One region of the Evansella cellulosilytica DSM 2522 genome, then DNA from elsewhere that is predicted to be linked to it. Evidence: a T-box and tRNA genes for the amino acid it is inferred to sense, from the RefSeq annotation. Region 1 holds a T-box; the other regions hold tRNA genes.
What was found. A T-box is a leader RNA that pairs with one kind of tRNA and senses whether it is charged. The one in region 1 lies ahead of serS (serine--tRNA ligase), so its partner is inferred to be a tRNA-Ser.
Positions count from the first base shown of each region.

Region 1 (10,273 bases):
TGTATCATAATCAAGCAATGCTACCCCAAAACCAACCCCGCACTCAACGAAGGTCATCATAATCAAGCAATGCTACCCCAAAACCAACCCCGCACTCAACGAAGGTAATCATAATCAAGCAATGCTACCCCAAAACCAACCCCGCACTCAACGAAGGTAATCATAGTAAGCCAATGCTACCCCAAAACCAACCCCGCACTCAACGAAGGTAATCATAGTAAGCCAATGCTACCCCAAAAACCAAACCGCACTCAACGAAGGTAATCATAGTAAGCCAATGCTACCCCAAAAACCAAACCGCACTCAACGAAGGTAATCATAGTAAGCCAATGCTACCCCAAAAACAAAAACTCACCTAACGAAGGTAATCATAGGCGGCCAATGCTGCCCCAAAAGCCAACTCACACTCAACGAAGGTAATCATAGTAAGCCAATGCTACCCCAAAAACCAAACCGCACCCAACAAAGGTAATCATAAGCAAGCAATACTACCCCAAAACTAAACCACCACTCAACGAAGGTAATCATAGTAAGCCAATGCCACCCCAAAACCAAACCCGCACTCAACAAAGGTCACCAAAAGCAAGCAATGCTGCCCCAAAACCAAACCAGCACTCAACGAAGGTCATCATACCCAAGCATGCCGCCCCCAAAACCAATCCTCACTCAACGAAGGTCAACATAGGCAATCAAAACAGCCCGACCCCCGAACCCCCGAACCCCCGAACCCTCACCTAACGAAGGCCAACTAACAAAAGCACTGCTCCCATAGAGATCACTACTACCAATAGCAATAATTATTGAGAAAAAAACTATATCACCAATTCCGCTCACCAACACTCATTTAACAACTTTAACTCCAACTCAATTTCTGACTCCAAACCAATTCACTTCGCCTTAAACAACGACTCCATTAAATAAGGGGTCTTTCGTTCTGTGCAATCTAAAAAGGATTGTATATATGGACGATCATTTGATGAGAAGGAATAAAGTAGTTCACCCCACCACTCTGTTTCATAACGGCAAATCATACTTAAATTGTATAATAATAAGAAATGAGAAAGTATTTCCGGTATTTTCAAATACAAATGAGGGACAGATGGTAAATAGTATTTCTTATCATTTAAATTATAATATAGAGGAAAATTGTTTTTATCGTTGTTACCGCTATATGAAATAATCAGATTTTCCTCCTTTTCAATACATTGCACAATAGTATTTGTTTTTTCTTTTATCATTAACTCAAATCTTCTAGGTGTTATTTTCATTTTTTTAAGCAAACTTAATGGGGCATAAACTTTATTTTGAACTTTATTAACTTGTATTAAAATCGATTCTCCTTCAAACTTTTCAATTAAAAAAGCTAATTCAGGGATCGACATGATTAAATGACGCATTTTATATTTTTCCCCTGTTAGCTCTTTTATGTTAAACAGTGATTTTGATACATATGGATAAAAGCCTTCCTTTTGTATTTTTATTTCATCTGTTAGAAATCTGTATCCTTGTTTCTTTCGTTTTCTTGTCGAGACACCGTGTGCTAACACTTGCGTTGTTGCAGGGTAATTTGGATCAATAGTAAGTAATGCTCCTTTTAGCCAATGGCTTAGTCCGTAAAAAAATAGTACAGGCTTTATGGATAAGGGTGCTTTTTTTCCTTGTTCAAAATAAGATTGACCAAGTTCAATATAATATACAAAAGAATAGCTATTTTGAAATGCTAACTCTTTGGGGGATGAAAACCCAGCTTCTTTATATCGTTCATATAAATATTTTTTTACATATTCAACCGATTTAAATAACGTTATAAATGAAATGTCATTATACATTGATTATCACTCCAATAAAATTGCGAATAGTTTGTGTATTCAAATAAATAAGACATTTTCCCCTACCTTGACAGTAGTTTGTCCTCTTGATAAGCTACTAATAATATTTTGCGAAGAAATTGAAAGGGGAATACGGTATGTGGGAGAATAAATTTGCAAAGGAAGGATTAACCTTTGATGATGTTCTATTAGTTCCGGCTAGATCAGAGGTACTTCCAAAGGATGTTAGTGTAAAAACTAAGCTATCTGATACACTTCAATTAAATATTCCAATTATTAGTGCTGGAATGGATACTGTAACAGAAGCAAAGATGGCTATTGCTATTGCACGTGAAGGCGGACTAGGTATCATTCATAAAAATATGTCGATTGAAGAACAAGCAGAACAAGTTGACCGTGTTAAAAGATCAGAAAGTGGTGTTATTACAAATCCATTTTTCTTATCAGAAAATCACCAAGTATTTGATGCAGAGCACTTAATGTCGAAATATCGTATTTCAGGTGTACCAATAGCAGATGAAAATCAGAAGTTAGTCGGTATCATTACTAATAGAGATTTACGATTCATTGAAGATTACTCTATCCCAATTAAAGATGTTATGACAAAAGAAGGATTAGTAACTGCACCAGTTGGTACGACATTAGCTGAAGCGCAAAAGGTGTTACAAAAGTATAAAATAGAAAAACTCCCACTTGTCGATGATAACGGTGTGTTAAAAGGCCTCATTACAATTAAAGATATTGAAAAAGCCATTGAGTTCCCTAATTCAGCAAAAGATACACAAGGACGACTTGTTGTAGGTGCTGCTGTAGGCGTCGGTGGAGATTCCGATACAAGAACGGATGCGCTAGTAAATGCAGGAATCGATGTTTTAGTTATTGATACAGCACACGGACATTCGCAAGGTGTATTAAATAAAGTTCGCGAAGTAAGAAATAAGTATCCTGACCTCAATATTATTGCAGGAAATGTTGCAACTGCTGAAGCAACAAGAGATTTAATTGAAGCAGGTGCAAATATTATTAAAGTAGGTATTGGACCTGGATCTATCTGTACAACACGTATTGTTGCAGGAATTGGCGTACCTCAAATGACAGCAGTATATGACTGTGCAACAGAAGCGCGTAAACATGGTATTCCTATCATTGCTGATGGAGGTATAAAATATTCAGGTGATATCGTAAAAGCATTAGCTGCCGGTGCTCATACTGTCATGTTAGGTAGTCTACTCGCTGGCGTTTCAGAAAGCCCTGGAGAAACTGAGATTTTCCAAGGTCGCCAATTTAAAGTATACAGAGGTATGGGGTCGTTAGGTGCAATGGAAAAAGGGAGTAAGGATAGGTATTTCCAAGAAGGAAATCAAAAGTTAGTTCCTGAGGGAATTGAAGGTCGTACGCCATTTAAGGGGCCTTTAAAGGATACGATACATCAGCTTGTAGGTGGTGTACGAGCAGGAATGGGCTATTGTGGCACGAAGGATCTAGTGGTACTAAGAGATGAATCAAAATTTGTTAGAATTACAAATGCGGGATTAAAAGAGAGCCATCCACATGATGTCCAAATTACGAAGGAAGCTCCTAACTATTCTCTTTAATGGGAATAAACAACAATAAATTTCCAATAGATAGGGTCACTCCCTATCTATTTTTTTTTATATTTATATGGTAAAATGACGTTTGTTCATATCAAAAAAAAATACTAGATTGAAAAGTTAAATCAATAAATATTTAATAAATCGAGGTTGATAGGAGAGGGTAATGTTGTTGAAAAGAATGGGTATGATAGGTCTACTAATTATATTTACATTTACGAGTTTACTTACTGGAGTAACAACGACAAAGGCAGACTATGAGTCAGACTTGTTAGAGACTGGTATATTAGTTGACGCTGATACAGGAAAGATTCTTTATGGACGAAATATTGATCAACCATTACCTCCAGCAAGTATGGTAAAAATGATGAGTATATATTTAATTCATGAATCTATTGAAAAAGGGGATATTTCTTGGGACGATATCGTCTATATTAATGACTATTTAGTGAATGATTTATCGAAACAAATCAATCTTTCTAACGTACCATTACGTAAAGATGAGGATTATACTGTTAGAGAATTATATGAGTCGATAGCAATATACTCTGCTAATGCTTCGATGATGGCTGTAGCTGAGCATATAGCAGGTTCAGAAGGAAGCTTTGTTGAGATGATGAATGAAAAGGGGAAGGAACTCGGGATGGGGAATCTTCTCCGAGAAGAAGGAGAAAAACATGGAATATCTAACCTTAATGAGATTGCGGAAGCAAATTTAGGAGATTTTCAATTTGTTAACTCTACCGGATTACCGAACTCAGTTTTATTGGAAAATCGGCCAAGTGGAACAGAAATCGATGATGATAACTTTATGTCTGCAAGAGCAACAGCAACGTTGGCATACCACTTATTAAATGATTATCCTGAGGTGTTAGAAACGGCAAGTATTCCAGAGATGACTTTTAAAGAGGGTACGGAAGATGCGATTGTCATGCCAAACTGGAATAAGATGCTTGAGGGACGAGGTCATTTTTACGAGTACGCTGATGGATTAAAAACAGGTACTACAACTGCTGCTGGAGCATGTTTTACAGGAACTGCAGTAAAAAATGGTCGACGTTTAATTACTGTTGTTATGGGGTTACCTCGACCTTTAACATCAAGACCCGAAGACGATTTAGCAAGGTATGATGAAACGAGAAAGTTAATGGAATATGGTTTTAATAACTTCTCAAGAGTTGAGTTATATCCTGAGAATATGACAATTGAAGGATTTGAAGAAATCCCTGTTGTAAAAGGAAAAGAAGATGTAGTTAGTATCTCAACAACAGATGCAGTATCGGCATTCGTTCATCGAAACGATGAGGAATCTTATCAATACTCTGTTGTATTTAATGAAGATGATGAACTTTTTGACAGTGAAGGTCGTTTAATAGCGCCGATAGAAGCTAATACTGTCATCGGTCAATTGGTTGTTGAATATGTCGGTGATGGTGAGGAAGAATATTTACTTGGTAATGGAGCTTCTGCACGAACAGTAGACATCGTAACGAATGAAGCTGTAGAAAAAGCTGGTTGGTTTTCATTAACGATGAGAGGGATAGGAGACTTCTTTTCAGGCTTATGGAATTCAATTGTTAACGCGTTAGGTGGCGGTTCTGAATAAGGATGAAAGTGGAGACATTCTCCACTTTTTTTAAAAGGTAGAAATATAGGAAGAATATCTAAGACATTACGAAAAAATTTTTATTATAACAATCATCTTTATTTTTCTTATAATTGGAATAAAATAAAACATGTATGCAATAAAAAATCGAAAATTTTTGCTAATCAGTGAAGATTCCTATCGAAATACTAGAAATTAACGTTATAATAAGTAAGGAATCAAAATTATATTGGATATTCATAAAACATCCAAAAGAATACCTAAGGGGGATTTATATAATGGAAAAGCAAGTTGGTACTGATCGAGTAAAACGTGGTATGGCTGAAATGCAAAAAGGCGGCGTTATTATGGACGTTGTTAATGCAGAACAAGCTAAAATTGCAGAAGAAGCTGGCGCAGTGGCAGTAATGGCACTAGAACGTGTTCCTTCTGATATCCGTGCTGCTGGAGGAGTTGCACGGATGGCTGACCCTACAATTGTTGAAGAAGTACAAAATGCAGTGACAATTCCAGTAATGGCAAAAGCACGTATTGGTCATATTGTTGAAGCACGTGTATTAGAAGCTATGGGTGTAGACTACATTGATGAAAGTGAAGTTTTAACACCTGCAGATGAAGTATATCATTTATATAAGCGTGACTACACAGTACCGTTCGTATGTGGTGCGCGTGATATTGGTGAAGCTTCTCGTAGAATTGCAGAAGGTGCATCGATGATTCGTACAAAAGGTGAGCCTGGTACAGGGAATATCGTAGAAGCTGTACGTCATATGCGTATGATGCAGTCTCAAATTAAAGAAGTAATTAACATGTCAGTAGACGAAATTATGACATATGCTAAAAATACAGGTTCTCCATTTGAAGTACTATTAAACATTAAAGAAAATGGTAAGCTCCCTGTAGTTAACTTTGCTGCTGGTGGAGTAGCGACTCCTGCTGATGCTGCATTAATGATGCAACTAGGTGCTGATGGTGTATTTGTTGGTTCTGGTATATTCAAGTCCGATAACCCAGCTAAGTTTGCAAGAGCAATTGTAGAAGCAACAACACATTACGAAGACTATGCGCTCATTGCTGAACTTTCGAAAAATTTAGGAACAGCTATGAAGGGAATTGAAATTTCTACTTTAGAACAAAAAGATCGTATGCAAGAGCGTGGTTGGTAATTTCTGATCTGATATTGCATGGAGAGGAGTAACACACCATGATAAACATAGGAGTTTTAGCCCTACAAGGGGCAGTAAGAGAGCATGTACAGGCTATTGAAGCTAATGATGTCAATGTTGTTATCGTAAAAAAAGTAGAACAGTTAGAGGATATAGATGGCCTTGTTTTCCCTGGTGGCGAAAGCACAACGATGCGAAGGCTTATAAATAAATATGGTTTTTATGAGCCACTAAAAGATTTCGGTAAAAATGGAAAGCCTATTTTCGGAACTTGTGCAGGTGCTATCCTTATGGCTAAAGAGCTTGTTGGACATGCAGAACCACATATTGCATTAATGGATATGAAAGTGGAAAGAAATGCATTTGGTAGACAGCGTGAAAGTTTCGAGGCTTTATTAAAGGTAAAAGGCATTGGCGATGATGTACAAGGTGTATTCATTCGTGCACCAATTATTGTTGAAGTAGGTAAAGATGTCGAAGTACTTGCTGAGTACGAAGGCGAAATTGTGGCAGCTAGACAAGGCCCATTTCTGGCTTGCTCCTATCATCCAGAATTAACGGACGATGTTCGTATGCATCAATACTTCGTTAATATGGTGAGAAATATTGTTGTTCCTACTTGATTATCTTTTGTAAGTTCGGTTAAAATAAGTAATACATTTTATCATATACGAGTGATGACAGGAAATAGTAACAAGTACTGTGCTTTCAGAGAGCCGATGGGTGCTGTGAATCGGTAGGACATATTTGTGAATCCATCCTAGAGCAAATTGTTGAACAACTAGTAGGCAATTTCGGTAATCGGCCGTTATCCGATTTAAAGTGAAGGTATATGATATATACTTTAACTAGGGTGGCAACGCGGGTTAACTCTCGTCCCTTATATGGGGACGGGAGTTTTTTATATTTTTACATAAATTTTAAGGAGGAATTTACAAATGTTGGATGTAAAACTACTTCGTTCTAGTTTTGATGAAGTGAAGGCAAAGCTAGAGCATCGCAATGAGGATATATCTGAGTTAGATCGCTTTGGTGAATTAGATGAGACACGTAGACAGCTTATTCAGGAAGTAGAAGATTTAAAAAATAGGAGAAATACGGTCTCGCAAGAAATATCTCAGTTAAAAAGAGAAAAAAAGAATGCAGATGACTTAATTAAGGAAATGAAGGATGTATCAACAAAGGTAAAGGAGTTAGATGACAAGCTAAGAGAAGTAGATAGCACATTGTCACAAATATTACTCTCCATTCCAAATATACCTCATGAAAGTGCCCCAATTGGTGCAACTGAGGATGAAAATGAGGAAGTTAGAAAATGGGGAGAGGTACCAGCGTTTGATTTTGAACATCAAGCACATTGGGATATCGCTACTAATTTAGGAATTCTTGATTTTGAGAGAGCCGCAAAAGTGACGGGAAGTAGATTTGTTTTTTATAAAGGGTTAGGTGCTCGTTTAGAAAGAGCATTAATTAATTTTATGATGGATTTACACCAAGATGAACATGGCTATGAAGAAATATTACCTCCTTATATGGTCAACAGAGATAGTATGACCGGGACCGGACAATTGCCAAAGTTTGAAGAGGATGCATTTAAAATCCGTGAAGAAGAGTATTTCTTAATACCGACAGCTGAGGTGCCAGTAACGAATCTACATCGTGATGAAATTATGCAGGCTGAAGAACTCCCAAAAGCGTATACGGCATTTAGTGCTTGTTTTAGATCTGAAGCAGGATCTGCTGGAAGAGATACAAGAGGGCTTATCCGACAGCACCAGTTTAATAAAGTGGAGCTTGTGCGTTTTGTAAAGCCAGAGGAATCATATGAGCAATTAGAACAATTAACATCTCAAGCAGAAAAGGTTCTACAACTATTAAAACTACCATATCGTGTATTAAACATGTGTACAGGTGATTTAGGATTTACTGCAGCTAAAAAGTATGACATAGAAGTATGGATCCCTAGTAATAATGCTTATCGTGAAATTTCTTCTTGTAGTAACTTTGAGGCATTTCAAGCAAGACGAGCGAATATCCGATTTAAGCGTGATATTAAAGGAAAAGCAGAGTTTGTTCATACATTAAATGGTTCTGGATTAGCGATCGGTCGTACAGTTGCTGCAATTTTAGAAAACTATCAGCAACCAGATGGGAGTGTAAAAATACCAGACGTATTAAAACCATATATGGGTGGAAAAGAAGTAATTTCAAAATAATAATAAAAAAACAGTCAAACTATATTTTATAGTGAGACTGTTTTTTTTGCATGTGAAATACATAACAAAAAGTAAACGCTTTCAAAAAAATGTCTACTATTATAGAAAAATAGATAATGAAAAAAGGTAAAAACCTTTTGTCAAAAGACTTTAAAAAATCTCTGTGAGAAATTCTGACAATTTTGATTTATTTATATTCATTTTTTATAAGTAAAAATGAATATAAATGCATAAATAACGTGTATTATTTAAAAATAGTACAATACCAATGAATAAATATTAAAAGTTTTCAGAAAGTTTCGGATTGCGAAGTTTTTTAAAAAGAAATAATTTTTAGAAAACTATATACTTATTATTTATTCTATGGTAAATTATTTTTTATAAAACTGAGAGAAAAATCACTGAATACTAGTGAGAGATTGTAAAATAAAATTTCAATTACTCATTAATGTATAAATTATCAAAGAAAATTAAAAGTATTTTCCGAATATAAAATTTTCAGATGATTTTGAGAATAAATGGGGTGGCAGAATGCAAGAGCAAGATCTTAAAAGTGAAGTTAAGCAAAAAACAAACGAACAACAACTTTTAGAGGTAAAGGGTTTAAAAACATACTTTTACATGGAAGGTAATAAAGTTGCCAAAGCTGTAGATGGTGTAGACTTCTCTGTAAAAAAGGGTGAAACTCTTGCAATAGTAGGTGAATCAGGAAGTGGAAAAAGTATTACTTCATTATCTATTATGAGGTTAATTCCATCACCTCCTGGAAAAATCGTAGAAGGATCTATTGAGCTTGATGGAAAAGATCTATTAAAGCTCTCTGATAAAGAAATGAGAAAAGTTAGAGGGAATGACATTGGAATGATATTCCAAGAACCGATGACTTCATTAAATCCTGTTTTTACGATTGGTAATCAAATCTCTGAAACACTAATGAAACATAAGAAAATGAAGAAGAAGGAAGCATTAAAGAAGTCTATTGATCTGCTAAAGCTTGTTGGTTTTGCTAGAGCTGAAGAAATTGTTCATGAGTACCCGCATCAATTGTCAGGTGGTATGAGACAACGAGTCATGATTGCAATAGCAATGTCGTGTGATCCAAAACTACTTATTGCAGATGAACCAACAACAGCGTTAGATGTTACGATACAAGCACAAATCCTAGATTTAATGGTTGAAATGAAAGAAAAGTTTGAGTCTTCCATACTACTTATTACACACGATTTAGGCGTAGTAGCAGAAGTATCAGATAGAGTATTAGTTATGTATGGTGGTCAGGTTGTTGAGGAAGCAACGGTTCAAGAGTTATTTACTAATCCAAAGCATCCTTATACAAATGGTCTATTAGCTAGTATTCCAAATATAGATTCAGATGTAGAAAGACTAGAATCAATTCCAGGTTCGGTTTTACCTGCACATCGTTTTCCAAAGGGTTGTCGATTTGCTCAAAGATGTAAACATGTTATGGACAAATGCAATGAAGCAAATCCTGATCTCTTAGAGACGGAAGCTAATCATAAAGTCAGATGTTATCTCTATGAGGATTAAGGAGGGGTCTTAGTTGGCTGAGAGAGAAAAATTACTAGAAGTACAAAATCTAAAAAAATATTTTCCTATAAAAGGTGGTGTTCTGCAGCGAACGATCGGTCATGTAAAAGCTGTAGACGATGTCTCTTTTGATTTATATAAAGGGGAAACATTAGGAATTGTAGGTGAGTCCGGATCTGGTAAATCTACTTTAGGTAGAACAATTTTGCGACTATTAGATCCAACAGAAGGAAACATCATTTTTGAAGGAGATGATATTTCCAAACTTAGTAATCGCAAAATGAGGCCTTACCGAAAAGATATGCAAATGGTTTTC
Region 1 is NC_014829.1:18,851-29,123, forward strand. Features, by position in the region: gene BCELL_RS00070 (YaaC family protein) at 888-1,829, opposite strand; gene guaB (IMP dehydrogenase) at 1,967-3,424, shown strand; gene BCELL_RS00080 (D-alanyl-D-alanine carboxypeptidase family protein) at 3,588-5,027, shown strand; gene pdxS (pyridoxal 5'-phosphate synthase lyase subunit PdxS) at 5,306-6,193, shown strand; gene pdxT (pyridoxal 5'-phosphate synthase glutaminase subunit PdxT) at 6,232-6,816, shown strand; T-box leader at 6,862-7,077, shown strand; gene serS (serine--tRNA ligase) at 7,132-8,409, shown strand; gene BCELL_RS00100 (ABC transporter ATP-binding protein) at 8,941-9,957, shown strand; gene BCELL_RS00105 (ABC transporter ATP-binding protein) at 9,971-10,273, shown strand, end outside.

Region 2 (10,273 bases), 1.1 Mb from region 1:
AGGATGTGGAGTTGCTTAGACAACCAGGATGTTGGCTTAGAAGCAGCCACCATTGAAAGAGTGCGTAATAGCTCACTGGTCGAGTGACTCTGCGCCGAAAATGTACCGGGGCTAAACGTATCACCGAAGCTATGGATTGTCCTTACGGACAGTGGTAGGGGAGCGTTCCAAGGGCGTTGAAGCATGACCGGAAGGACATGTGGAGCGCTTGGAAGTGAGAATGCCGGTATGAGTAGCGAAAAGAGGGGTGAGAATCCCCTCCGTCGAAAGCCTAAGGTTTCCTGAGGAAGGCTCGTCCGCTCAGGGTAAGTCGGGACCTAAGCCGAGGCCGAAAGGCGTAGGCGATGGCAAACAGGTTGAAATTCCTGTACCACCACGTCACCGTTTGAGCAACGGGGGGACGCAGGAAGGTAGGGTAAGCGCACTGATGGATATGTGCGTCGAAGCAGTGAGGCTGACAAGTAGGCAAATCCGCTTGTCATAAGGCTGAGCTGTGATCGCGAGGGAAATTATAGTACCGAAGTTCCTGATCCTACACTGCCAAGAAAAGCCTCTAGCGAGGTGACTGGTGCCCGTACCGCAAACCGACACAGGTAGGCGGGAAGAGAATTCTAAGACGCGCGGGAGAACTCTCGTTAAGGAACTCGGCAAAATGACCCCGTAACTTCGGGAGAAGGGGTGCTCTATTAGGGTGTATGCCCGAGAGAGCCGCAGTGAATAGGCCCAAACGACTGTTTATCAAAAACACAGGTCTCTGCCAAGCCGTAAGGCGAAGTATAGGGGCTGACACCTGCCCGGTGCTGGAAGGTTAAGAGGAGGGGTTATCCTTCGGGAGAAGCTCTGAATTGAAGCCCCAGTAAACGGCGGCCGTAACTATAACGGTCCTAAGGTAGCGAAATTCCTTGTCGGGTAAGTTCCGACCCGCACGAAAGGTGCAACGATTTGGGCACTGTCTCAACGAGAGACCCGGTGAAATTATATTACCTGTGAAGATGCAGGTTACCTGCGACAGGACGGAAAGACCCCATGGAGCTTTACTGTAGCTTGATATTGGATTTTGGTACAACTTGTACAGGATAGGTAGGAGCCTTGGAAGCCGGAGCGCTAGCTTCGGTGGAGGCGTCGGTGGGATACTACCCTGGTTGTACTGGAATTCTAACCTCGGTCCGTAATCCGGATCAGGGACAGTGTCAGGTGGGCAGTTTGACTGGGGCGGTCGCCTCCTAAAAAGTAACGGAGGCGCCCAAAGGTTCCCTCAGAATGGTTGGAAATCATTCGTAGAGTGCAAAGGCATAAGGGAGCTTGACTGCGAGACATACAGGTCGAGCAGGGACGAAAGTCGGGCTTAGTGATCCGGCGGCACCGTATGGAAGGGCCGTCGCTCAACGGATAAAAGCTACCCTGGGGATAACAGGCTAATCTCCCCCAAGAGTCCACATCGACGGGGAGGTTTGGCACCTCGATGTCGGCTCATCGCATCCTGGGGCTGAAGTAGGTCCCAAGGGTTGGGCTGTTCGCCCATTAAAGCGGTACGCGAGCTGGGTTCAGAACGTCGTGAGACAGTTCGGTCCCTATCCGTCGCAGGCGTAGGAAATTTGAGAGGAGCTGTCCTTAGTACGAGAGGACCGGGATGGACACACCGCTGGTGTACCAGTTGTTCCGCCAGGAGCATAGCTGGGTAGCTACGTGTGGAAGGGATAAGTGCTGAAAGCATCTAAGCATGAAGCCCCCCTCAAGATGAGATTTCCCATCACGTAAGTGAGTAAGATCCCTCAGAGATGATGAGGTTGATAGGTCTCATGTGGAAGCATGGCGACATGTGAAGCTGAGAGATACTAATCGATCGAGGGCTTAACCAAACTTTATTAAGACGATCATTTAATCAGAAAATGTTATCTAGTTTTGAGAGGATAAACTCTCATAAATAGTCCAGTGACGATAGCGGAGAGGTCACACCCGTTCCCATGCCGAACACGGTAGTTAAGCTCTCCAGCGCCGATGATAGTTGGGGGTTTCCCCCTGTGAAAGTAGGACGTTGCTGGGCGCTTATATTCCACAGTAGCTCAGTTGGTAGAGCAATCGGCTGTTAACCGATCGGTCGTAGGTTCGAGTCCTACCTGTGGAGCCATAAGGAGAGCTGTCCGAGTGGCCGAAGGAGCACGATTGGAAATCGTGTAGGCGGTTTAGAGCCGTCTCGAGGGTTCAAATCCCTCGCTCTCCGCCAGAAAAACATCTGGCCCGTTGGTCAAGTGGTTAAGACACCGCCCTTTCACGGCGGTAACACGGGTTCGAATCCCGTACGGGTCACCAATTAATTATTCGGATACTGCGGAGGATTAGCTCAGCTACGAGCGAAACTTCATTGAAACAACTACGAGTTGTCTCGACGGATAAAACCACAGAGCATTACTAGTAGAGGAAGAGACAGGGACTTCCCTGAAATAGCATCATCAACGCTGCGGAGGATTAGCTCAGCTGGGAGAGCACCTGCCTTACAAGCAGGGGGTCGGCGGTTCGATCCCGTCATCCTCCACCATCAATTTTTCTTCACATTATTATTTGTGAGAACATACATTACAAATGTATGAGATATAATGATTCAGTTTTTAAATACAGATCAAGTGAAAGTTCAATACAACATCCGTAATCTTTATAACGTCGCGGGGTGGAGCAACGAGCAGAACATCGTCGAATTAACTACGAGTTGTCTCGACGCATAAACTTCAAAGCGTAGCTAGAAGAGGAAGAGACAGTAAGAAACTACAAAGTATTACAACATCCGTAATCTTTATAACGTCGCGGGGTGGAGCAGTCTGGTAGCTCGTCGGGCTCATAACCCGAAGGTCGGTGGTTCAAATCCGCCCCCCGCAACCAAATTTTTAACAGAAGATAAACAAACATTGTTATAAAAAATAAGTACTAATATTTAGGTCCCGTGGTGTAGCGGTTAACATGCCTGCCTGTCACGCAGGAGATCGCGGGTTCGATTCCCGTCGGGACCGCCATTTTTTATTAAGTATTAGAGTACAAATGAAAATGGCTCGGTAGCTCAGTCGGTAGAGCAATGGACTGAAAATCCATGTGTCGGCGGTTCGATTCCGTCCCGAGCCACCATTTTATATTTGCTGGCCTAGCTCAATTGGTAGAGCAACTGACTTGTAATCAGTAGGTTGGGGGTTCAAGTCCTCTGGCCAGCACCAGTAATTAAATTTTTCCCTTGACTATTATTAAAACTTTTTGTAACATAATAATTGTCTCTCTCGGAGGGGTAGCGAAGTGGCTAAACGCGGCGGACTGTAAATCCGCTCCCTCAGGGTTCGGCGGTTCGAATCCGTCCCCCTCCACCATTTATTTTTACTACCGTTTTAGGGGCATAGTTTAACGGTAGAACAGAGGTCTCCAAAACCTCCAGTGTGGGTTCGATTCCTACTGCCCCTGCCAGAGTATAACAACTGAAGATTATGGCGGTTGTGGCGAAGTGGTTAACGCACCGGATTGTGGTTCCGGCATTCGTGGGTTCGATTCCCATCAGCCGCCCCATATTTTTTAATGGGCTATAGCCAAGCGGTAAGGCAACGGATTTTGATTCCGTCATGCGCAGGTTCGAATCCTGCTAGCCCAGCCATTATTTTGCGGGAGTAGTTCAGTGGTAGAACACCACCTTGCCAAGGTGGGGGTCGCGAGTTCGAATCTCGTCTTCCGCTCCATTTATTGGCGGCATAGCCAAGTGGTAAGGCACGGGTCTGCAAAACCCTTATCCCCCGGTTCGAATCCGGGTGCCGCCTCCATGAATAGCATATTTTTTAGCAATAAGTCCTGCCGGGGTGGTGGAATTGGCAGACACACAGGACTTAAAATCCTGCGGTAGGTGACTACCGTGCCGGTTCAAGTCCGGCCCTCGGCACCATTTAAATTAGACAAGCTATAGCTATTCAATGAGGCTTTTTAGCCGGTGTGGCGGAATTGGCAGACGCGCACGACTCAAAATCGTGTTCCTCACGGAGTGTCGGTTCGACCCCGACCACCGGTACCATATAAATAATATACGTTAATATTAAAATAACCAGTTAACTCATAAATGTTGATATATCAATGTTTATGAGTTTTTTTATGTTTTCGAGTATAACATGGAAAAGGGGGCGATTTACACACATTTTCCACAAGGATGTGTATTAATTGCCTATAAGGAGGAGATTAATATGGAAAGATCGGCTAACAATGTTGTAACTAAGCACGTGAATAATTGGGATCCAGAACTACTTTTAGAAATGGGAGCTCCTGATGATGAGTACGAATTTGAGATCGAGCGTATAACGAAAGAAATATCACGCTGCCAAGATGAAATTGAAGTGGCAGAAGTTATTAAAGACATTTTTGATGATTCGTTTGGTAGGGATTTTCCCCTTGAAGAGTGTCTTGAAATAGCTAAAAAGATATGGGTTAATTTACATAACTAAAGTGACAGCAGGTCATTTATAATTACCCTCGGCTGAAAAATAGAGTAGAGTTGCGTTGCTGATTTAAAGTCCCCGCCCTCCTATACAGTACTTTGGGGGCGTGCACTTTGTTTATATTAAGTTAATGATAAGAAGCTCTTACTATAAGTAGTGTTTATACATAGTATTTGGACAAAAAGAACTATCCAACCTTTTCGAAAAGCTAAGACTACTAAAATATAAATAGAAATTATAGAATTAGTGCATCCGAATCATGTCAAATTTCGTCAAAGAGGTGGATTGAAAGTATTGGGAGAGGGGGAGGGCTATGTGTCTGTCTTAAATAGGCAAGATACAATGGATGATGTTTTTCTTGAAGTACTTATTAATCAATATTATGAGGCTCTTGTGAATGTCTCATACACCTATGTGAAAAATTGGAGTACTGCGGAAGATATTGTTCAGGATGTATTTATCAAGATCTTAAATAGTTATCATCTTTTTGAAAACCGATCATCTATTAAAACATGGTTGTATAAGATTACAATGAATAAATCGAAAGATTATTTGAGGAAAACATATTTTAAAAGAGTTGTCATTATGGGTGTAATTGATAGATTAATAACCGACAGAACACCAGAAGATAATATTATTCAAAAATCGATGGATAAAGAGTTGGCAGAGTGCATTTTCATATTACCAATTAAGTACAGGGAAGTTATCATTCTTTTTTACTATGAAGATCTATCATTAACGGAGATGGGAGAACTACTCGGAGAGAATGTATCAACGTTAAAGAGTCGTTTGCAGAGGGCACGAAGAAGATTGAAAGAAGTATTATCTTCAAGGGGGATTACTTATGAGTCAATTTAATAAGAAGGATATTAAACGAGCTTTAAAGGAAACGAAGTTTTCTAGTAATCCATTTAATGCAAAAAACTCAAAACAAGTTTTACATATAATAAAAAATAAAAGTGGAGCAGGGAGGAATAGCTTCCTGGGAACTTGGTTAAAACCATCAGTAGTCTTACTCACTTCTTCTGCAATTCTATTTGTCTTAGTTTTTCATTACTACCAAACAGGCTCCTTTTCTCCTAGCAATAGTAATCAGACAGACGCTCTAGTCGTTGAAGAAGACGAAGAGAGAGAGGAATATCGTAAAGATGATGTAGCTGATGAGACACAAAAGATAAGGGAAATGATTGGTGTGGAAACAAACAGTGAACCAGAGGAGGTAGTGTATGAGTATGGTGATGGGATGTATGCCACTGAATCCCGAATTGATTATGTACGTGAAGTAAACGTTAAGAATTTTTTGGTTGACGGTGTTGATACTAATAATCTAGGTTATATCATGGAGGATGGGTACCATACGCTGATAAGTGCAAGTTTAGGTTTAGTTGAAAGTCAATTACCTGGTCAGATCTATCCTTTCAGTAGATTTACATACAAAGATGCCTACACGGAAGATCAAGTTGTTAATTTGAAGTTGCAATTTAACGAATTGTCATATATTTTTCCTGCTGGAAAGTTTGACGATGAGGAACTAATTCAGGCAACCTTCCTCCTATTAAGTGAAAATCAGGAAGAGGAGTATTTAAAGGATATTGTAAAAACCATTAAAACTGATTTTCCGACGATACCAGTTACTGTGTTATTTACAACAAAGTACGATTATTTTTTAAAGACCAATGCTATTGGTTATTACAATAATGTTCCTGTTATTCAGTATTTAAATGGAGTGCAATATGGGGAAAATAATGAACTTGCAAGTCACTTATCAAACAAATTTAACTTCATTTTTAACGAAGAAGTCAATGGAATTCATGATGTATTTGACATGTTTTATGTGCAAGGGTTTCACAATGGTTCGGGTACGAGAGCTTCTGTAGATTCACCGAGTACGGAAGCTAAAACCCTTTTATTATTAATTGAAGGAAATGAACAATTAGACGATGATCATTTAAATGTTTTTGCAGAAATGGTTATGGAAGAGGTATATGATTTCTACGGTACGAGTGACATTGCGCTTTCACTCCATATTTATAATATAAATGTGAGGGATTGGAATGGTATGTATGATGAACCTTATACAGTGGTAAAATTTCCTGATGATGATGATTGGATGATTTACGAGGTGGAGTGAGGTAGTTGTTTTAGAAACAGTGAAGTAGGAAATTGAGTATGCTTCGTATATTCCTATAAATTAGGAATCATGAATATTGATTCAACTTTTCCGGATAGTAAATAAGTTGTTCAGTAGACTAATTGTAAAAGTAACATAACTAGGAATAGTGGTATTGGATTCTAACTGTGATATAGTTTTCTAGAAAAAAACGATAATTTCTCCCGATCCTGCAAAAGTGTGCACCGATAGTCGGGTCACGACAATTCATCATTGTTATTCTATTAATGAAAGGGAGGTCATTACATGGATTCATTGGAAAAAATGAATGGCGCGATAAACTATATAGAAGATAATTTATTGAACGAAATTGATTTTCGAGAGGTGGCGAGAATTGCGCAATGTTCCGAATACCATTTTAAGAGGATGTTTTCATTTCTGGCAGGTGTATCACTTTCGGAATATATTAGACGAAGAAGATTGACACTTGCGGCCTTTGATTTGAAGGACAGGAATGAAAAGGTGATAGATGTAGCAATGAAATACAGCTACCATTCTCCGGATTCTTTTACTAGAGCATTTCAAAGTCTTCATGGCGTTACTCCGACAGAAGCACGTCACCATGGCCATTCACTCAAAGCATATCCTAAAATGACCTTCCAACTGACAATTAAGGGAGGAACAGAAATGAATTACAGAATTGTACAAAAAGAGGCATTTCGAGTTGTAGGTTGGAAAAAAAGGATTAATTTGATTCCTCAAGGGACGAATCCTGAAATATCAGAAATGTGGGATACGATTAGTGATGAGACATATACACAAATCGAAGCGTTATCTGATTTAACTCCTAGAGGTATAATCAATGTATGTACAAATTTCTCTGATGAGCGAAGTCAAACAGGGGAACTGGATTACTACATTGCAGCAGCGACAACGAAGCCTTGTCCAAATAACTTGGAAGAACTTGAAATACCAGCTTATACATGGGCGGTATTTGAAGTCGAGGGAGAATGGGATCAAGTACAAGATGCTTGGGGAAGAATTTATTCAGAGTGGTTCCCGTCATCTGGGTATGAGCATGTGGAGGGGCCAGAGATTTTAGCAAGTAAAGAGAACAGAAGTGAGATTTGGATGACAGTAGTAAAAAAATAGAGTAATGAGAAACCCCGATATGAAACAGCCTGAGCTGTTGAGAATCGGGGTTATTTTTTATGGACGAAATATAGAAGTGATTACTTAGGAATTGAGTTTTTTTTATAATGTCCCCAGATTACACTATTTAGATAATTATTAAGCTCATATAAGGTCTAACAAGGGACTTCATCATGAATAGGTGAAAGTCATCTCAACCGAGGCCATAATTTCAAGGGAACCTGGCTGGAGTGGGTCCCCTTCTGCTGCAGTCAGATTCATTGTACGGAAAGGGATAATATCTGGTTGAATAATTTCCTCTATTTTTTCAGGAGCCGCATGGAGGTTTACATGGAGACTAGATGCGATTGACGCCGCCTTTGTTTTTCCATCTTCCACTGCACGAATTAATGCTTCCTCGTATAGTGATGAAGCATTTTGAATGGAAAAATCAATGCTTCTAATCGTATTGGCACCTGCAGCAACAGCATCGTCGGTAATTCTTCCTGCCATCGTAACGTCCTTCAGTATAATGTTAAGCAGATGACCAACCTGATAGCCTCGAAAAGTTTGCTTTCCATCAATAAAATCATATTGTGGATTCACCCGATACTCAATGGTTTGAATGTCACTCTCGGAAATACCTAAATTTATTAATAACTCTATAACTGCAGAAACGCGATTTGAATTCTCTAGCTGTGCCTCCCGTAAAGAAGGGGATTCAGTAACAGCTCCGAGGGTGATTGTTACAGTATCAGGAGGACTGGTAACCTTTCCTTCTCCATGCACCTTTATTTTTCCACCTTTATTGGAATGTGCGAATGTACTCGACTGTGGGTTTGTGACCATGCTTTTTGAAGAAGAGCTTTGTTGGTAATAAGGATTAGTGTACATATAGAAACCTACCTTCTAAAGATTTATACGATATGTATATGCCTAGTTTAGTATTTGGTTCTGTTTTGAGTATGGTAACGAGTATTTGGGTGCATTTGTGGGAGTGGTAAAACAGTGGAGCTACGTCAAAACAATGAGAATGGGATTATAGTAAAATCAGATAACTAACTCATTTTAGTGTTGTAAGTCTATTGTGATATAATTAAACGGCACGGCACATTGATTAAAGGTTGGCTTAAAAGGTAAAAATCAACCCTTTGAGTCAACCTTTTTCTATTAGAACGTCATCAAAAAAATACTTAGCGTAAAATATTCGTAGAATAGAAATGGAGGAAAATCCTTTGAAACTTCCAATTTGTTGGTCTTGTAAACATCGATATAAATATATAGAAGCACTTCGTTTTTTATGGTCAAAAGAATGTCCTACATGTAATAAAAGACAGTATCTCACTGCCACTAGTAATTGGAAGACAATGCTTCCGACAGCTTTTATCTTACTTTTACCCGGATACTTCATTAGACATTATTTAGAACTACCGTTCATTATTTATGTATATGTCGGTATTGGTCTATTCACCCTGGCTATGTTAATAACACCATTTTTCTTACAGTTCACAAACAGAACAGACCCATTAAATTAATCTAGGATAATAATAGGGACTACTATGTAGTACTAATAGGGACGGTTCTTATTTGCCAAACGGCAAATAAGAACCGTCCCTACTCACTTACATTGTATAGAGGGAGGCTCATCAGGTAAAAATCAACCTTTTGAGTCTCCCTCTTTTCAAAAAGGAGGAGATGAATGAGCCACTTACGCAGCCGAGGATACTGCTTGCTATACATCAAAACTATTTGTATAGCTAATGTAATGTATTTCAATTAACAATGATTTGCTTGTACATATACATATGTTTTTAAGAAAAGGGTAAATTAGTAGTTTCTCCTATAAACATTTATCATTTTCCAATAATAGATAAGAAACTATATATGGGTGGTTTACACTACTATTTATCTATTTGAGTGAGAACTAGGTTGCATGATAAAACTTTAGTTAATAAACTATTTTGTCTAAAATTAGGGGTCGTCCTATACGATTACTTCCTTTCTTTCATAAAGTATTAGTGAGGTTGGGAGAGAACTTCCTCAAATTTGTATGAAGGAGGTTTTTATTTTGACACACAAACATCATACTGGAACAGGCGCTTTTGCCTTTGTCATTGTAGTTTTCGTACTGTTAGTCATTATTGGCGCAGTAGTGTCTACACCTTATTACTAATAAAAGGTTAGTGAAAAGGGGCTCCCCCCTCCCCTTTTCTACTTCTTTTAGTAAAGCAACTATGATGAAAGGAGTGAATAATATGTCTTACTATCATGGCTATCAATATGGTGGTTACCAGCACGGAGGATATCGAACAGGCTTTGCTCTAGTATTAGTGCTGTTTATCCTTTTAGTTATCATTGGAGCAGTAATCGCATTTTAAGGTAAGAAGGGACGGTTCTCATTGGCCATTTGGCCAATGAGAACCGTCCCTATTATTATTAGTCAAACTATTCATAATCTTGTTTCTCTATTTACAAAAAACTTACAAAAGTTGAACGCTCATTTATATAGAGTTAATAATCATGGAGTATTCTTGAATGTGTAAAAGAGAGATAGATGCTTAAACTTTTTAAAAGAATGATG
Region 2 is NC_014829.1:1,109,601-1,119,873, forward strand. Features, by position in the region: rRNA gene BCELL_RS05040 (23S ribosomal RNA) at 1-1,859, shown strand, start outside; rRNA gene rrf (5S ribosomal RNA) at 1,929-2,044, shown strand; tRNA gene BCELL_RS05050 (tRNA-Asn) at 2,053-2,128, shown strand; tRNA gene BCELL_RS05055 (tRNA-Ser) at 2,132-2,224, shown strand; tRNA gene BCELL_RS05060 (tRNA-Glu) at 2,236-2,310, shown strand; tRNA gene BCELL_RS05065 (tRNA-Val) at 2,461-2,536, shown strand; tRNA gene BCELL_RS05070 (tRNA-Met) at 2,798-2,874, shown strand; tRNA gene BCELL_RS05075 (tRNA-Asp) at 2,930-3,005, shown strand; tRNA gene BCELL_RS05080 (tRNA-Phe) at 3,039-3,114, shown strand; tRNA gene BCELL_RS05085 (tRNA-Thr) at 3,125-3,200, shown strand; tRNA gene BCELL_RS05090 (tRNA-Tyr) at 3,263-3,347, shown strand; tRNA gene BCELL_RS05095 (tRNA-Trp) at 3,368-3,441, shown strand; tRNA gene BCELL_RS05100 (tRNA-His) at 3,465-3,540, shown strand; tRNA gene BCELL_RS05105 (tRNA-Gln) at 3,551-3,625, shown strand; tRNA gene BCELL_RS05110 (tRNA-Gly) at 3,633-3,707, shown strand; tRNA gene BCELL_RS05115 (tRNA-Cys) at 3,714-3,788, shown strand; tRNA gene BCELL_RS05120 (tRNA-Leu) at 3,819-3,907, shown strand; tRNA gene BCELL_RS05125 (tRNA-Leu) at 3,949-4,033, shown strand; gene BCELL_RS05130 (DUF1871 family protein) at 4,200-4,457, shown strand; gene BCELL_RS05135 (sigma-70 family RNA polymerase sigma factor) at 4,767-5,309, shown strand; gene BCELL_RS05140 (hypothetical protein) at 5,296-6,582, shown strand; gene BCELL_RS05145 (AraC family transcriptional regulator) at 6,868-7,713, shown strand; gene BCELL_RS05150 (SIMPL domain-containing protein) at 7,885-8,586, opposite strand; gene BCELL_RS05155 (TIGR04104 family putative zinc finger protein) at 8,928-9,227, shown strand; gene yjcZ (sporulation protein YjcZ) at 9,761-9,865, shown strand; gene BCELL_RS22005 (YjcZ family sporulation protein) at 9,948-10,070, shown strand.
Region 2: it encodes a tRNA-Ser, which carries the amino acid that the T-box ahead of serS (serine--tRNA ligase) is inferred to sense. The anticodon was not compared.

Region 3 (10,273 bases), 350 kb from region 1:
ATCTCAACAGAAGTCCCGAAACAATAAAGAACAAGTACTACAATGGATTGCTGAGTATCAAAGTACAGGAAATAAAGAAATCCAAACAAAGCTTGTTCTCGAATTCGAGAGTCTTGTTCATGCCCTTGCAAGAAAGTTTTCAAGGGGGCAGCGGCATGACGAAGACTTAATCCAAGTTGGGATGATTGGTTTACTCGCGGCTATCCGCCGTTTTGACCCAACAATCGGGAAGAGCTTTGAGTCTTTTGCTGTTCCAACGATCATCGGTGAAATTAAACGCTTTATTAGAGATAAAACATGGAGTGTACACGTTCCTAGGCGAATTAAAGAAATGGGACCGAAAGTGAAAAATGCGGTAGATACACTTACAACACAGTTACAACGCTCACCAAAGGTGGAGGAGATTGCAGCTCATATTGATGCCTCTGAAGAAGAAGTGCTTGAAACAATGGAAATGGGTAAAAGCTACCAAGCACTTTCAGTAGATCGTTCCATTGAAGCAGACGATGAAGGTAGTGCAGTAACTTTGTTAGATTTAGTCGGTTCCACTGAGGGTGGTTATGAGAAAACGGATCAGCAGATGCTGTTAGAGAAAGCTTTCACAGTGTTGTCGGATAGAGAAAAACAAATCTTGCATTTAACCTATTTTGAAAACCTAAGTCAGAAGGATACCGGTGAAAAACTCGGGATATCACAAATGCATGTTTCGAGGTTACAAAGAAGAGCATTACAAAAGCTTAGGGAATCGCTAAAGGTTGAGGCGACGGAGTGTCTTTAAATGATACAGCATCACAAACTTAATGGAGTGGAAATCAGCACATATACTAAGGCGAAAAAAGGTAATTGGTGTTCAGGAGACTCCTTTTATACTAATGAAACGGAAGACTATATCATATGTGCAATTGCAGATGGATTAGGAAGCGGTGAAGATGCGAGAGAATCGTCTTCGGCTGCAATAAACTTAATTACAGAATACCACCGGTTAGAATTAGATGATTTAATGGCAATGTGTAACAACGTCCTCTGGAATAAAAGAGGTGCTGTTGTTGCAATTTTAAAAATATATAAGCATGATCGCTCAATCGTATATTGTAATGTAGGGAATATAGGATGCCACTTTTATACACCATCAGGTAAATTAACTAGACCGATTCCTTCAAGAGGCTATTTATCTGGTAAAAAGCAAAAATTTAGGATACAGCGAATGAATTTCGAACAGGGAATGTCTTTTGTGCTTTATTCAGATGGATTATTATTCACACCTTTTTTTCATAGCTATTTTAGCAATTTGGACTCTCCAAAAGGTGCCATAGAACAAGTGTTACAAACAATGGAAAATTCAGATGATGATACGACTATTGTAATAGGAAAAATAATCGATTAATATGGTGCCGTGTCCGCATCTATAAGCCTATAACAAGATTATCGAACTTGTTATAGGTTCTTTACTATGCTTTTTAAAGGTAAAAAACTATTTTCCAACCGGTAAAAATGTACTGTTGTGGAAACTGAGCAGTGAGGCTTTGGATAATACGCAAATTGATTACGCTAGTTGATTTGGAATTGGATATCTACTGTGTAATCGTGCATTTTAATAGGCTTTCAAGTATAATCAGGTTGGTAAAGGAAAACTAATACGGAAGTTTGTTATAACGGTATGGAGGCTAGTTGTTATGAAATGGACTGAACAAAATGATTCGATATTATCAATAGTGACAAAAGAACTTCAATTAAAGAAAGATCGTGTAAAAAGTGTTATTGAACTCTCCGAGGATGGTAATACAGTTCCATTTATTGCGAGGTATCGTAAAGAGCTAACAGGTGGTTTGGACGAAGAGCAGATACGTAGCATATTAGATGCGTGGAATTATGCGACTAATTTAGCGAATCGTAAGGAAGAGGTCATTCGCTTAATAGAAGAGCAAGGGAAGTTAACAGAAGAACTAAGAGAAAACATTGAAAAGTCTACAAAGCTCCAAGAGGTGGAAGATTTATATAGACCGTATAAACAAAAACGACGTACGAAAGCTACGGTGGCGAAGGAAAAAGGATTAGAGCCTTTAGCGATGTGGTTATTTTCATTACCTAACGAAGGTGAGATTGAAAACGAAGCAGAAAAGTATGTTAATGAAGAAAAAGAAATTCACTCTATAGAAGACGCACTTCAAGGTGCAAGAGATATTATTAGTGAATACATATCCGACGATGCGGAAATTAGAAAAAAGATCCGTCAAATGACATATCAAAACGGCAAAATAACTTCTGAGAAAAAAGCGAAGGCAGAGGATGAAAAAGAAGTATTTCAAATGTACTATGAATACTCCGAGGAGGTAAGTAAAATTGTCCCTCATAGAGTATTGGCTTTAAACAGAGGTGAAAGTGAAGGTGTCCTCAAAGTATCGATTGAACCACCAAGAGATAAAATTATTGCTTGGTTAACGAGATTCGTTATGAAAGACAAAATGACAATTGCTAAAGAGCAAGTAATCATCTCTATTGAAGATGGTTATAAGCGACTGATAGAGCCTTCAATAGAACGTGAACTAAGAAATGAAGTGACAGAAAAAGCAGAGGAACAAGCGATTCATATTTTTTCTGAGAACTTAAGGAACCTTTTATTACAACCGCCTTTAAAGGACCGTATTATACTAGGAGTCGATCCGGCTTACCGAACAGGCTGTAAGCTAGCGGTAGTGAATGAAACAGGGAAAATGTTAGCGATTGATGTTATTTATCCTACTCCACCGCGTAACGAAGTTGATCAAGCGATGAAAAAAGTAAAAGAATATATAGAAAAATATAATGTTGAAATGATCGCGATTGGAAATGGGACAGCATCTCGTGAAACTGAACAATTTATTGTAAATACAATAAAGGAAGTAGATAAGCAGTTATTTTACTTAATTGTGAATGAGGCAGGCGCGAGTGTATACTCTGCATCAAAGCTTGCGAAGGAAGAATTTCCAGATTTACAAGTAGAGGAAAGAAGTGCGGTTTCCATTGCGCGCCGTATTCAGGATCCTCTTGCTGAGCTTGTGAAAATAGATCCGAAGTCTGTTGGGGTAGGACAATATCAGCATGATGTTACACAATCAAAGCTAAACGATTCGTTAACATTCGTAGTTGAAACAGTAGTAAATAAAGTGGGAGTTAATGTAAATACTGCCTCAGCTTCATTATTACAATATGTATCTGGCTTATCCAAAGCAGTCGCTAATAATATTGTGAAGCAGCGTGAAGAGGAAGGGAAGTACACGAACCGTGCTAAATTGAAGAAGGTTCCGAGACTTGGAGCGAAAACATATGAGCAATGTATCGGTTTCTTAAGGGTCATCGATGGTGATGAACCGTTAGATAAAACAGGAATTCATCCAGAGAGTTATAAAGTGACGAAGGAGATTATGCGTTACTTAGATATGACAAAGGATGATTTAGGAACGGAAGAAGCGAAGAAAAAAATTGATGCAGTCGAAATCAATGAATTAGCAGATAAATTTGATATAGGTGTGCCCACATTAAAGGATATTTTAGATGCGCTAACGAGACCTGGGCGTGATCCACGTGATGACGTACCGAAACCGTTGTTAAAAACGGATGTTTTAACGATGGAGGATCTATCTGCTGGCATGGAACTTCAAGGTACTGTGCGAAACGTTGTTGACTTTGGTGCGTTCGTTGACATTGGTGTTAAACAGGACGGCCTCGTACACATATCTAAGCTAGCTAATAAATATGTAAAGCACCCAATGGAAGTCGTATCCGTTGGTGATGTCGTTACAGTGTGGGTGGACGATGTTGATAGTAAAAAGGGAAGAATTGCTTTAACGATGTTAGAGCCAGCAAAGCAAATTAAAGAATAACTATATATACTGTAAAACATGGTGGTTGACTCAAAGGCGATTTTACCTAGTGGATCAACCGACGATGTTCGGATCCGGTAAGTCACTGAGGAAAGACGAGTCTTAAAGTGGTTGCGCTATGAGGGGAGTTAATATTAAGGCTCTTCATAGTTTACGGGACTCTCATATTATCACATCATATAATAGGAAATGATCTCTTTCCTTAGATGCGGAAATATAGACTTCGCTCAAAACTGATTATTGAAATATAAAAAGGGTGACTCAAAGTAGAAAAAAATTTTGAGTCACCCCTTTTTGAATTTATATTAAGTATACATTAAATTCATACTTCATTTTGCTTTTGAGAAGACGTTGGGATTGTCTTTTTATAATAAAACCAACATTGATTTAAGAGCCTTACCTGCCTCATGTCTTTTTGTTGATAGGCTTCCTTCAGTTGCCTTTGAAGCCAAGAAGGCATATATACTCACTCCTTTCAGTGACATAGCTAAACATGTATTATTAATACCATATGCTGTACGGTTTGTCTTTGTTATCATTTTTTTTATGGAAAAATAATGTTTGATCGTTGTTTTGATGTTGTAGAGGTGAACAAATAAAGATAAGATAGTAAAAAAATGAGCGGTAGGGGATTGGTATGACGAACAAGGAACTTCAGGAGTTAGTGGAGACAATATCAGAGGAGTACTTTTATAAACCATTTAAACATAAAGCCTTTTTTAATTCCCGTTTACGTACTTCGGGAGGGAGATATTCTTTATCTACACACGATATTGAGATTAATCCAAAGCAAATGGAGCATTTCGGAATAGAGGAACTAACGAAGATAATCAAGCACGAACTTTGCCACTACCATTTACATATTGAAGGAAAAGGATATATGCACAAAGATGCCGATTTTAAAACATTGTTGAAAAAGGTAGGGGGTTCTAGATTCTGCAAAACAATTCCTAACCCCCGCCAGCGATCATCGAAAATACATGTATACGCTTGTACAAAATGCAATATATCATTCAAAAGAAAAAGACGGTTCAACACTGAAAAGTATGTTTGTGGCGGTTGCAAAGGGAGGATAAAACTGGTAAAAACAATTTCTTGATTAAATATTGACGTTAAAAAATAACTGTGGTAAATTATAAAAAGTCGCCGAAAGACGAGCTTTAAAAATTATATGATGATCACTTGACTTTTCAAGACGCATTGATTATAATTTTAAAAGTCCTTTCTTAAAAAATATTCCACAGTAGCTCAGTTGGTAGAGCAATCGGCTGTTAACCGATCGGTCGTAGGTTCGAGTCCTACCTGTGGAGCCATTTTTTTTGGAGAAGTACCCAAGTGGCTGAAGGGGCGCCCCTGCTAAGGGTGTAGGTCGTGTAAGCGGCGCGAGGGTTCAAATCCCTCCTTCTCCGCCAGAACTTCTTATAAAATGGCCCGTTGGTCAAGTGGTTAAGACACCGCCCTTTCACGGCGGTAACACGGGTTCGAATCCCGTACGGGTCACCATTTTAAAAAATACAATTCACCTACTATATGGAGGATTAGCTCAGCTGGGAGAGCACCTGCCTTACAAGCAGGGGGTCGGCGGTTCGATCCCGTCATCCTCCACCATATTTAGAAAAAAACGCTTCGTTTTATGTGGCGTGTTTTTATTTCTTAAGACAATATTTGGTCCCGTGGTGTAGCGGTTAACATGCCTGCCTGTCACGCAGGAGATCGCGGGTTCGATTCCCGTCGGGACCGCCATAATAACTGTATATACTATTGTTTGCGTTAGCGGGTGTGGCGGAACTGGCAGACGCGCTAGACTTAGGATCTAGTGCCTTCGGGCGTGGGGGTTCGACTCCCTTCACCCGCACCAATTTGTAAATTGGTATACACGCTTACGATAATACACGAAAAAATCAATTAATTATCATTGACATGAGTTATTGTTTGCTGTATAGTAGTATTCCTGTCCGTTAAAGGTATTCACTTTAACGCGGTCGTGGCGGAACGGCAGACGCGCTAGGTTGAGGGCCTAGTGGGGGTTAACCCCGTGGAGGTTCAAATCCTCTCGACCGCACCAAATGTATAAAATGCGCCCGTAGCTCAATTGGATAGAGCGTTTGACTACGGATCAAGAGGTTAGGGGTTCGACTCCTCTCGGGCGCGCCATAATAAATGAAATATACTATATATCGGGAAGTGGCTCAGCTTGGTAGAGCACCTGGTTTGGGACCAGGGGGTCGCAGGTTCAAATCCTGTCTTCCCGACCATCTTTACTAAATAACTGTTATACAAGAAAAATGCGGGTGTAGTTTAGTGGTAAAACCTCAGCCACGAGCGTTTACATCGTCGAATTATCTACGAGTTGTCTCGACGGATTCACCTCAAAGCGAAGCTAGAAGAGGAAGAGACATGTAAGACGGATTTAGAAAAACAAGAACAATATAAAAAATATGCGGGTGTAGTTTAGTGGTAAAACCTCAGCCTTCCAAGCTGATGTCGTGAGTTCGATTCTCATCACCCGCTCCAAAAATTTCCTCTTGCAATTGATGAATAACTAATGTTATAGTATAAAAGTTGCTTGAGGGCCTGTAGCTCAGCTGGTTAGAGCGCACGCCTGATAAGCGTGAGGTCGGTGGTTCGAGTCCACTCAGGCCCACCATATCATTTTGACCTTTGAAAACTAAACAAAAAGCCAAGCGAAGTGGGATAGACACATTAGTCGTATATACGATTGATGAAAGGATATCCCGTCAATAAGATTTAAAAATTAGCCAAAATTTGGCTTGATGTCAGAGACATCGAACTCAACAATTTTTTGGAGAGTTTGATCCTGGCTCAGGACGAACGCTGGCGGCGTGCCTAATACATGCAAGTCGAGCGGATCAATTAAGAGCTTGCTCTTATGAGATCAGCGGCGGACGGGTGAGTAACACGTGGGCAACCTGCCTTACAGACTGGGATAACTCCGGGAAACCGAAGCTAATACCGGATGATCAACGGAACCGCATGGTTCTATTGTAAAAGTTGGGAGTAATCCTAACACTGTGAGATGGGCCCGCGGCGCATTAGCTAGTTGGTGAGGTAATGGCTCACCAAGGCAACGATGCGTAGCCGACCTGAGAGGGTGATCGGCCACACTGGAACTGAGACACGGTCCAGACTCCTACGGGAGGCAGCAGTAGGGAATCATCCGCAATGGGCGAAAGCCTGACGGTGCAACGCCGCGTGAACGATGAAGGTCTTCGGATTGTAAAGTTCTGTTGTTAGGGAAGAACAAGTGCCATTCAAATAGGTTGGCACCTTGACGGTACCTAACCAGAAAGCCCCGGCTAACTACGTGCCAGCAGCCGCGGTAATACGTAGGGGGCAAGCGTTGTCCGGAATTATTGGGCGTAAAGCGCGCGCAGGCGGTCTCTTAAGTCTGATGTGAAAGCCCACGGCTCAACCGTGGAGGGTCATTGGAAACTGGGGGACTTGAGTGTAGGAGAGGAAAGTGGAATTCCACGTGTAGCGGTGAAATGCGTAGATATGTGGAGGAACACCAGTGGCGAAGGCGACTTTCTGGCCTACAACTGACGCTGAGGCGCGAAAGCGTGGGGAGCAAACAGGATTAGATACCCTGGTAGTCCACGCCGTAAACGATGAGTGCTAGGTGTTAGGGGTTTCGATACCCTTAGTGCCGCAGTTAACACATTAAGCACTCCGCCTGGGGAGTACGGCCGCAAGGCTGAAACTCAAAGGAATTGACGGGGGCCCGCACAAGCAGTGGAGCATGTGGTTTAATTCGAAGCAACGCGAAGAACCTTACCAGGTCTTGACATCCTCTGACACTCCTAGAGATAGGACGTTCCCCTTCGGGGGACAGAGTGACAGGTGGTGCATGGTTGTCGTCAGCTCGTGTCGTGAGATGTTGGGTTAAGTCCCGCAACGAGCGCAACCCTTGATCTTAGTTGCCAGCATTCAGTTGGGCACTCTAAGGTGACTGCCGGTGACAAACCGGAGGAAGGTGGGGATGACGTCAAATCATCATGCCCCTTATGACCTGGGCTACACACGTGCTACAATGGGTGGTACAAAGGGCAGCAAAGCCGCGAGGCCGAGCGAATCCCATAAAGCCACTCTCAGTTCGGATTGCAGGCTGCAACTCGCCTGCATGAAGCCGGAATTGCTAGTAATCGCGGATCAGCATGCCGCGGTGAATACGTTCCCGGGCCTTGTACACACCGCCCGTCACACCACGAGAGTTTGTAACACCCGAAGTCGGTGAGGTAACCTTTTGGAGCCAGCCGCCGAAGGTGGGACAGATGATTGGGGTGAAGTCGTAACAAGGTATCCCTACCGGAAGGTGGGGATGGATCACCTCCTTTCTAAGGAGCAGTTATTTTCTACAACAACTGTAGAAACATAAAGCTCATTACTTTCGAACTTCGCTTTGGACTTTTTGTTTAGTTTTGAGAGGTCATACTCTCAAAATAAAGTTGTTGTGCTCGCTGAACGCTAACGCGTATCAGCTCAAAAGACAGCACAACTACTTGATTATCGCACACTTGCGTGGTGCGATTTGTCCTTTGAAAACTAGATAACAAAAACTGATTTAAATGATCACCAGTAGATATCAATAGAAGTCTATTCTTCTAACGAAATCAACTGTGTGTCTTAGTTAAGGCGAATGTAAGACGCCACACTTTTTAGTGGTTAAGCTAGAAAGGGCGCACGGTGAATGCCTTGGCACTAGGAGCCGACGAAGGACGGGACGAACACCGATATGCTTCGGGGAGCTGTAAGTAAGCTTTGATCCGGAGATTTCCGAATGGGGGAACCCACCATCCGTAATGGGATGGTATCCATACTTGAATACATAGGGTATGAGAAGGCAGACCTGGGGAACTGAAACATCTTAGTACCCAGAGGAAGAGAAAGCAAATGCGATTTCCTGAGTAGCGGCGAGCGAAACGGAATTAGCCCAAACCAAGAGGCTTGCCTCTTGGGGTTGTAGGACACTCCACACGGAGTTACAAAGAAACAGCGTAGGTGAAGCGATCTGGAAAGGTCTGCGAGACAAGGTAACAGCCCTGTAGCCGAAATGTTGTTTCCTCCGGAGTGTATCCTGAGTACGGCGGGACACGTGAAACCCCGTCGGAATCCGGGAGGACCATCTCCCAAGGCTAAATACTCCCTAGTGACCGATAGTGAACCAGTACCGTGAGGGAAAGGTGAAAAGCACCCCGGGAGGGGAGTGAAATAGATCCTGAAACCGTGTGCCTACAAGTAGTTGGAGCCCGTTAATGGGTGACAGCGTGCCTTTTGTAGAATGAACCGGCGAGTTACGATAACGTGCGAGGTTAAGTTGAAGAGACGGAGCCGCAGCGAAAGCGAGTCTGAATAGGGCGCCATAGTACGTTGTTGTAGACCCGAAACCGTGTGATCTACCCATGTCCAGGGTGAAGTCCAGGTAACACTGGATGGAGGCCCGAACCCACGCACGTTGAAAAGTGCGGGGATGAGGTGTGGGTAGGGGTGAAATGCCAATCGAACACGGAAATAGCTGGTTCTCCCCGAAATAGCTTTAGGGCTAGCCTCGAGGTGAGAGTATTGGAGGTAGAGCACTGATTGGACTAGGGGTCCCCACAGGATTACCGAATTCAGTCAAACTCCGAATGCCATTTACTTATCCTCGGGAGTCAGACTGCGAGTGCTAAGATCCGTAGTCAAGAGGGAAACAGCCCAGACCATCAGCTAAGGTCCCAAAGTATACGTTAAGTGGAGAAGGATGTGGAGTTGCTTAGACAACCAGGATGTTGGCTTAGAAGCAGCCACCATTGAAAGAGTGCGTAATAGCTCACTGGTCGAGTGACTCTGCGCCGAAAATGTACCGGGGCTAAACGTATCACCGAAGCTATGGATTGTCCTTACGGACAGTGGTAGGGGAGCGTTCCAAGGGCGTTGAAGCATGACCGGAAGGACATGTGGAGCGCTTGGAAGTGAGAATGCCGGTATGAGTAGCGAAAAGAGGGGTGAGAATCCCCTCCGTCGAAAGCCTAAGGTTTCCTGAGGAAGGCTCGTCCGCTCAGGGTAAGTCGGGACCTAAGCCGAGGCCGAAAGGCGTAGGCGATGGCAAACAGGTTGAAATTCCTGTACCACCACGTCACCGTTTGAGCAACGGGGGGACGCAGGAAGGTAGGGTAAGCGCACTGATGGATATGTGCGTCGAAGCAGTGAGGCTGACAAGTAGGCAAATCCGCTTGTCATAAGGCTGAGCTGTGATCGCGAGGGAAATTATAGTACCGAAGTTCCTGATCCTACACTGCCAAGAAAAGCCTCTAGCGAGGTGACTGGTGCCCGTACCGCAAACCGACACAGGTAGGCGGGAAGAGAATTCTAAGACGCGCGGGAGAACTCTCGTTAAGGAACTCGGCAAAATGACC
Region 3 is NC_014829.1:368,310-378,582, forward strand. Features, by position in the region: gene rsbW (anti-sigma B factor RsbW) at 1-27, shown strand, start outside; gene sigB (RNA polymerase sigma factor SigB) at 1-778, shown strand, start outside; gene BCELL_RS01845 (SpoIIE family protein phosphatase) at 779-1,384, shown strand; gene BCELL_RS01850 (Tex family protein) at 1,674-3,860, shown strand; gene cmpA (cortex morphogenetic protein CmpA) at 4,183-4,320, opposite strand; gene BCELL_RS01855 (SprT family protein) at 4,498-4,959, shown strand; tRNA gene BCELL_RS01860 (tRNA-Asn) at 5,098-5,173, shown strand; tRNA gene BCELL_RS01865 (tRNA-Ser) at 5,182-5,272, shown strand; tRNA gene BCELL_RS01870 (tRNA-Glu) at 5,289-5,363, shown strand; tRNA gene BCELL_RS01875 (tRNA-Val) at 5,393-5,468, shown strand; tRNA gene BCELL_RS01880 (tRNA-Asp) at 5,528-5,603, shown strand; tRNA gene BCELL_RS01885 (tRNA-Leu) at 5,634-5,718, shown strand; tRNA gene BCELL_RS01890 (tRNA-Leu) at 5,839-5,925, shown strand; tRNA gene BCELL_RS01895 (tRNA-Arg) at 5,938-6,014, shown strand; tRNA gene BCELL_RS01900 (tRNA-Pro) at 6,039-6,115, shown strand; tRNA gene BCELL_RS01905 (tRNA-Gly) at 6,301-6,374, shown strand; tRNA gene BCELL_RS01910 (tRNA-Ile) at 6,431-6,507, shown strand; rRNA gene BCELL_RS01915 (16S ribosomal RNA) at 6,661-8,215, shown strand; rRNA gene BCELL_RS01920 (23S ribosomal RNA) at 8,542-10,273, shown strand, end outside.
Region 3: it encodes a tRNA-Ser, which carries the amino acid that the T-box ahead of serS (serine--tRNA ligase) is inferred to sense. The anticodon was not compared.